Regions from separate parts of the Marinobacterium sp. NO-S09 genome, predicted to be linked through region 1. Evidence: predicted binding sites of a transcription regulator. Region 1 holds the regulator's gene; the other holds the start of a gene.
The links. Region 1 encodes FliA, which starts transcription of late flagellar genes. Its sites were predicted from a motif close to CTAAAGTTNNNNNNNNNNCNGCCGATA; they were not measured.

Region 1 (3,412 bases):
CACGAGATTCAGGAGCTGCGCTCTCTGCTCCAGCAAAATGCACAACCCACCCCCGCGCCACCGCAAAACCCTGTGTATTCTTCTCAACCAGACACTGCCGGTGCGGATAATCTGGTTGTGCGTCGACTGCAGCAGCTGGGTTTGGGCCAGGCGCTGGTGCGCCAGCTGATGAGCGGCGTCGAGCCGGACCTGTCACCGGACAAGGCCTGGCGCAATGCTTTGTCGAGGTTGTCGGACGCCTTGCCGGTATTGGGCGAAGAGATGATTGAACGCGGTGGTATGATCGCCTTTGTCGGTCCCACCGGAGTGGGCAAAACGACCACTATTGGCAAGCTGGCAGCGCGTCATGTGCTGCAGCATGGCAGTTCCAGTCTGGCGTTGGTGACCACGGACTGCTTCCGTATCGCGGCACATGAGCAGCTGAAGACGTTTGGCCGCATCCTCGATGTGCCTGTGCGTGTGGTCGATGAAAGCCACAGCCTGGAAGAAGTGCTGCAAAGCTTGAGAAACAAGCGCCTGGTTTTGATCGATACAGCGGGTATGAATGCCAGTGACCCTCAGGGGCAACTGCAGATGCAGATGTTGTCAGGCGTCACGTTAAGGCTGAAAAAACTGCTGGTGCTGTCCTGTTCCAGTCAGCAACAGTTGATGCGTAGCGCCTATGACAACTACTCTACATTAGGCTTGCACGGCTGTGTGCTCAGTAAAACGGATGAATCGGGTAGCCTGGGTGAAGCGTTGACACTGGCGGTGGAAAAACAGCTGCCGGTGACCTATATCACTGATGGGCAGAAGATTCCGGACGATATTGGCATCGCCAGCCGGAACGACCTGGTCAGTCGAGCAGTTGTCACGGCGCAGAAAGCGTCGGGTCATTCGGATGACGGGGCGGCGTCCCTGTTCAGGGCGGGTTGAGGAGTCGTTGGATGAAGCAAACCCACCCGGTAAAAGTAATAGCAGTCACAGGTGGTAAGGGCGGTGTTGGCAAGACCAACGTTTCCGTAAACCTGGCCGCGGCTCTGAGTGAGATGAATCAGCGTGTTGTGCTGATGGATGCTGACCTGGGGCTGGCCAATGTGGATGTGATGCTGGGGCTGAGAGCCAAGCAGAACATCGCGGACGTATTGTCCGGTCAGGCTACTCTCAAGGATGTGATGGTCAGCGCCGGTGAGAATTTCTGGATTGTACCGGCAGCATCGGGTACCCAGGAAATGACGGCGTTGAGTGCGCACGAGCACGCCGAGCTGATTCATGCCTTTAACGATATCGCCGATGAGCTGGATGTGTTGGTAATCGATACTGCGGCGGGTATATCGGATTCGGTCGTCAGCTTTGTCAGGGCGGCGCAGGAAGTGCTTGTGGTGGTATGCGATGAGCCGACCTCGATCACCGATGCCTATGCGTTGATCAAACTGCTCAACCGTGACTACCAGATGACGCGGTTCCGTGTGCTGGCCAATATGGTGCGTACCGAGTCCGAGGGGCGGAGCATGTTTAACAAACTGTTGACAGTTACCGACAGGTTCCTTGATGTGACGCTTCAATACCTGGGATCAATCCCTTATGATGAGACGGTACGCAAGGCCGTGCAGAAACAGAAGGCGGTTCTCAAGGCTTACCCCCGGGACAAGGCTGCGCTGGCATATCGGCAGCTGGCCAACAAGGTTGATGGCTGGCCCGTTAACAACAGCCCCCGCGGACACCTTGAGTTTTTTGTTGAGCGTCTTGTCCAGGGTACAAGAGCTCCCTGATAGCAGCGTGTATGTACAACGAATTGGAGTTTAAATCAGGCCAGGAGCTGATTCAGGAGTATACGCCGCTGGTCAAGCGTATTGCCCATCACCTGATGGCGCGGCTGCCGGCAAGCGTTGTCCTGGATGACCTGATCCAGTCCGGCATGATCGGGCTGCTGGAAGCTGCTCGGCGCTACGATGCCAGTAAAGGGGCCAGTTTTGAGACTTTTGCCGGCATTCGTATCCGTGGCGCCATTATTGACGAAGTGCGCCGGGGCGACTGGACACCGCGCTCCGTGCACCGGAATGCGCGTCGTGTCAGTGATGCGATCAATCAGATTGAGCACCGCACCGGGCGCGATGCCTCCGATGCGGAAGTGGCTGCAGAGCTCCAGGTGAGTATGACCGATTACCATGCCTTGTTGCAGGACTCGGTCGACAGTCGTCTGTTCAGCTATGATCAATTAACCGAGTCTTCGGACGAGTCGCCCGGTGATCAGTTTGAAACGGCGGACCCGGGGCCCGGGTTGCAACATGAAGATGGCGGTTTCCGCCAGGCGCTGGCTGATGCCATTGGTCGTCTGCCGGAACGTGAACGTTTGGTTCTGTCGCTGTATTATGACGAAGAGCTGAACTTAAAAGAGATCGGTCAGGTGTTGGGTGTCAGTGAATCACGCGTCAGCCAGATTCACAGTCAGGCAGCCCTCCGGCTTAGAGGCCGGCTGAAGGATTGGCGTTGAGCGTCAGGTGGCGCCAGCCATCGGCGGACAACGCTGAAAGATGTTTTTGAACTGGGAGAAGTGTCTTGAAAAAAGACATCAAAATTCTTGTCGTAGATGATTTCTCGACGATGCGACGCATCATCAAGAACCTGCTGCGCGATCTCGGCTTCACCAATGTGGAAGAAGCAGACGATGGCAAGACGGCGTTGCCGATTCTGCAGCAGGGACATATCGAATTCCTGATTACCGACTGGAACATGCCCGGCATGACCGGTATCGACCTGTTGAAAACCGTGCGTGCTGACCCATCTCTGTCACAGATTCCAGTGCTGATGGTCACGGCCGAAGCTAAGCGTGAACAGATCATCGCTGCGGCGCAGGCAGGTGTGAACGGTTATGTTGTTAAACCCTTCACCGCCGGCGTGCTGAAAGAAAAGATCGATAAGATCTTTGAACGTATTGATGGCTAACAGGCGTTAGCGGGGAGTCGCAGATGGCAGCGCAAACGGCCAGCAAAGTGGATTTCAACGGTTTTGACGAGTTCCTGCGTGACAGGGCCAAAGCCTTGGTGTCCGAGTTGGAAGCCGGTAATCTGCCGGAAGCCATGGGGCTGATCAACGAGCTTCAGTTCGCTCGGCACCAGGTGTTCTACAACGAAGTGGGCCATTTGACACGCGGCCTGCATGAGGCAATCAAAACCTTTTCCAGTGATGTCGGCGGGCAAATGCCCACGGCGGAAGCCGACGTACAATCGGCCATGGGAGATGCGTCCGATCGCTTGAGCTATGTTATCGAGCTGACGGAAAAAAGCGCTCATGAAACCATGGACCGGGTTGATCGCTCACTCAGTCTGGTAGACAAACTGGATCAGCAGAGCGGGCGCTTCAAGGAGCTTTTGCTTCTGGTAGGGCAGCTGGAGGGCGAGTTCAAGGCTCTGGATGGTGTGTATGACCGTAC
Region 2 (3,412 bases), 230 kb from region 1:
GACGATATCCAGACGACCAACGCCGTTGGCACCACCCACCTTGTTCAGGTATTCCAGCACAGTTGCCGGCGTCATTTCCTTGCCGTCGATGGCAACGATGTCGCCCTTGCGGTAGGTCAGATCCAGGTAGGTCGGCTCGTCCGGAGCCTGCTCCGGGCTGACGCTCCAGCGCCACATGTCTTCTTCGGCTTCCGCCCAGGGATCTTCCAGAATGCCGCCTTCGTAGGAGATGTGCAGCAGGTTGGCATCCATGGAGTACGGAGACTTCTTCTTGCTGGAGCTGAAATCAACCGGGATATCACGCTCTTCGCAGTACGCCATCAGGGTTTCACGGGACGTCAGATCCCATTCACGCCAGGGAGCGATCACTTTGACGCCCGGCTTCAGCGCGTAGGCACCCAGTTCGAAACGTACCTGGTCGTTACCCTTGCCGGTCGCACCGTGGGAGATGGCATCGGCACCGGTTTCGTTGGCGATTTCAATCAGACGCTTGGCAATGAGCGGACGCGCGATAGACGTGCCGAGCAGGTACTCACCTTCATAGATGGTGTTGGCACGGAACATCGGGAAAACGAAGTCACGCACAAACTCTTCGCGCAGGTCTTCAATGTAGATTTCCTTAACGCCCAGGGCTTCAGCCTTGGCACGCGCAGGTTCAACTTCTTCACCCTGACCCAGGTCGGCTGTGAAGGTCACCACTTCGCAGTTGTAGGTGTCCTGCAACCAGCGCACGATTACAGAAGTATCCAGACCGCCTGAATACGCCAGAACGACCTTTTTAATATCGGACATGTTGCTGCTCCAGAAACAAAGCGCCGGATGACAGAACGCACACCCGGCCAGGAAAATTCACTCGGCACAATTGCGGCATACTATAACAGAAAGCATTGCCGCACTGAACTTTGCTACTCACGCTCCAGGCGGATGGCCACGCGACGGTTGCGCGCCCTGTTTTCCGCGCTGGTATTGGGCACCACCGGATAACGCTCACCGTGATAACGGGTCGTAATCATATCTTCGGGAATCCCCTGACTGACCAGATAACGGGTAACCTCTTCGGCACGCTTCTTGGAAAGGTCACGGTTGAGCAGACGGCGGCCGTAGTTATCGGAGTGGCCATCCACATAAATCGACTTCACGCTGTCATCGGTTTTCACATAGAGCGCAATCAGACCCAGACGCTCACGGGTAGCATCTGACAGGCGCCAGGCCGCAGATGGAAAGAGTACAGCAGTGCGTGCCACCTGACGGTAATTCACCGGCAACAGGGTCGTCAGACAGCCCAGGTAATCATCGTAGGCGGACTGAAAATTGGCTGCCGAAATGCCGACTTCCACCGGCTCATTGGTATCAAACCATTCATCACTGGCAAAGGTCGGCGTCATCCCCTTGTGCAGCGCCACCAGCATGGCGTTGGCCAGCTCACTGCCGAGACTGAAGCCCCCGCTTTCCGCACTGATTTCAACACGCCCCAGATTGACCGGTGCGACACCGGGCTGCCAGGGCGAGGCGCGCGCGATCAGGCGGGCTTCACCATCAAGCTGATATTTTTGCGTGGGCCGCAACTCAAAACGCAGCCGCTCCCCCGCCTCGTGCTCAAATACGGCACGGCCAAACGCAGGCACCGCCTGACTGAGGCGGCAGAAAAAGCGGGAGGTTTCCATTTCCCACACCGACTCGTCGATGGAGGCACGAAAGACCACGGCCTGGGCCGACACCGGCAGCAGCATCAACAGCATCAGCAGTGCGGAACAGCGCAAAATCAAGGATCGTGTCTCCCGGTGGGCTTGGTGGTACAGAAACTATCGGCCAAAGGCAGCAGTCCTTTAAACTGCCGTTTTGACCCCCGTAGTCAGGCTGTTAGAATGCCTGCGGTCATTTACAACTTGCAAGTAAGGATTTTTGTGGCTCATCATCATGGCTCTCCCAACCCCATGGCTGACCGCTTTCGCGGCTTTCTGCCCGTAGTCGTCGACGTCGAAACAGCCGGTTTCAATCCGCGCACCGACGCCCTGCTCGAAATCGCTGCGGTTACGCTCACCATGGACGAGAATGGCTACCTGATGATCGATCAGAGCTACGATGCCAACGTAAAACCCTTCCCCGGCGCTAACCTTGAGCCCTCGGCACTGGCCTTCACCGGCATCGACCCCGATGACCCAGCGCGCAATGCGGTCAGCGAGAAAGAGGCGCTGGAGACGATTTTCAAGCCAATCCGGAAATCGATCAAGTCTCACGGCTGCAAACGTGCTGTTCTGGTTGGCCACAACGCCAACTTTGACCACAGTTTTGTTTCCAGCGCGGCGGAACGTTGCGACAGCAAGCGCAACCCTTTCCACCCGTTTTCGACCTTCGACACCGTTTCCTTGGCAGGCCTCGCCTATGGGCAGACCGTACTGGCCAAGGCCTGTGATATTGCCGGTATCGACTTTGACAATGAACAGGCGCACTCAGCCCTGTACGACACCATGAAAACGGCCGAACTTTTTTGCGCCATCGTCAACCGCTGGAAGGACATGGGCGGCTGGGACATGGTGCTGGATACCCGCGAATAAACAGCGCTGGCAAGCCACAAAAAAACGCGCTCATTGAGCGCGTTTTTTTATTCCGTAACGATGCTGGCCTCAGGCGCTTTCATCGTCCTTGGCCGCAGCCTCAATCATTTCCTTCAGCTCGCCACTGGCGGCCATGTCGCAAATGATATCGCAGCCACCGACCAGTTCGCCGTTGATCCACAGCTGTGGGAAGGTCGGCCAGTTGGCATACTTGGGCAGCTCGGCACGGATATCCGGGTTTTCCAGAATGTTGACGAAGGCAAAACGCTCGCCACAGGACATCACGGCTTCAACCGCACGGGAAGAGAAGCCACACTGCGGGAAACGGGGCGTGCCTTTCATATACAGCAGGATCGCGTTGTTCTCGATCTGCTCCTTGATGTTTTCAACTACACTCATGGATACACCTTTTAGTTCAAATCTTGGGTCCGAGCCAGCGGACATTCTAACATATACCCCAGCATTTCACTCAACTTAACTGAATTCTGCGGCTTCTCTCCTTATATTGTTGGGGCCAAGGCTTGATTTTTCAATCAAAGTGTCGCCTGCCTGATCCAGGTTAAGGTCTATTCAATTGCCAAACGCCCTTGCGCCCCATAGAATGTTTCTTTTATCGGCAGCCAAGGCTGCCTTTTTGCGTTGTAGGGAGATGCCCCATGGCAACCCAGCCATTGATGAACGTTTTCAACCGGCTCTCAGTCGCCTTTGAACGTGGTGAAGGTTCCTGGCTGTACGATACCGACGGCAACCGCTATCTGGATGCACTCTGTGGCATCGCCGTTACCGGACTGGGCCACGCCCATCCAGCGGTTACCCGCGCCATCAGCGAGCAGGCCGGCAAACTGGTACATTGTTCC

Region 2: the regulator FliA is predicted to act here: its motif matches at 1,804-1,830, upstream of O3C79_RS17060 (flagellar protein MotY).

What each region holds. Positions count from the first base shown of each region.
Region 1 is NZ_CP168954.1:3,932,112-3,935,523, reverse strand. Features, by position in the region: gene flhF (flagellar biosynthesis GTPase FlhF) at 1-915, shown strand, start outside; gene O3C79_RS18175 (MinD/ParA family protein) at 927-1,751, shown strand; gene O3C79_RS18170 (RNA polymerase sigma factor FliA) at 1,763-2,473, shown strand; gene cheY (chemotaxis response regulator CheY) at 2,539-2,925, shown strand; gene O3C79_RS18160 (protein phosphatase CheZ) at 2,949-3,412, shown strand, end outside.
Region 2 is NZ_CP168954.1:3,702,412-3,705,823, forward strand. Features, by position in the region: gene O3C79_RS17055 (argininosuccinate synthase) at 1-792, opposite strand, end outside; gene O3C79_RS17060 (flagellar protein MotY) at 906-1,766, opposite strand; gene rnt (ribonuclease T) at 1,935-2,555, shown strand; gene grxD (Grx4 family monothiol glutaredoxin) at 2,625-2,954, opposite strand; gene O3C79_RS17075 (aspartate aminotransferase family protein) at 3,212-3,412, shown strand, end outside.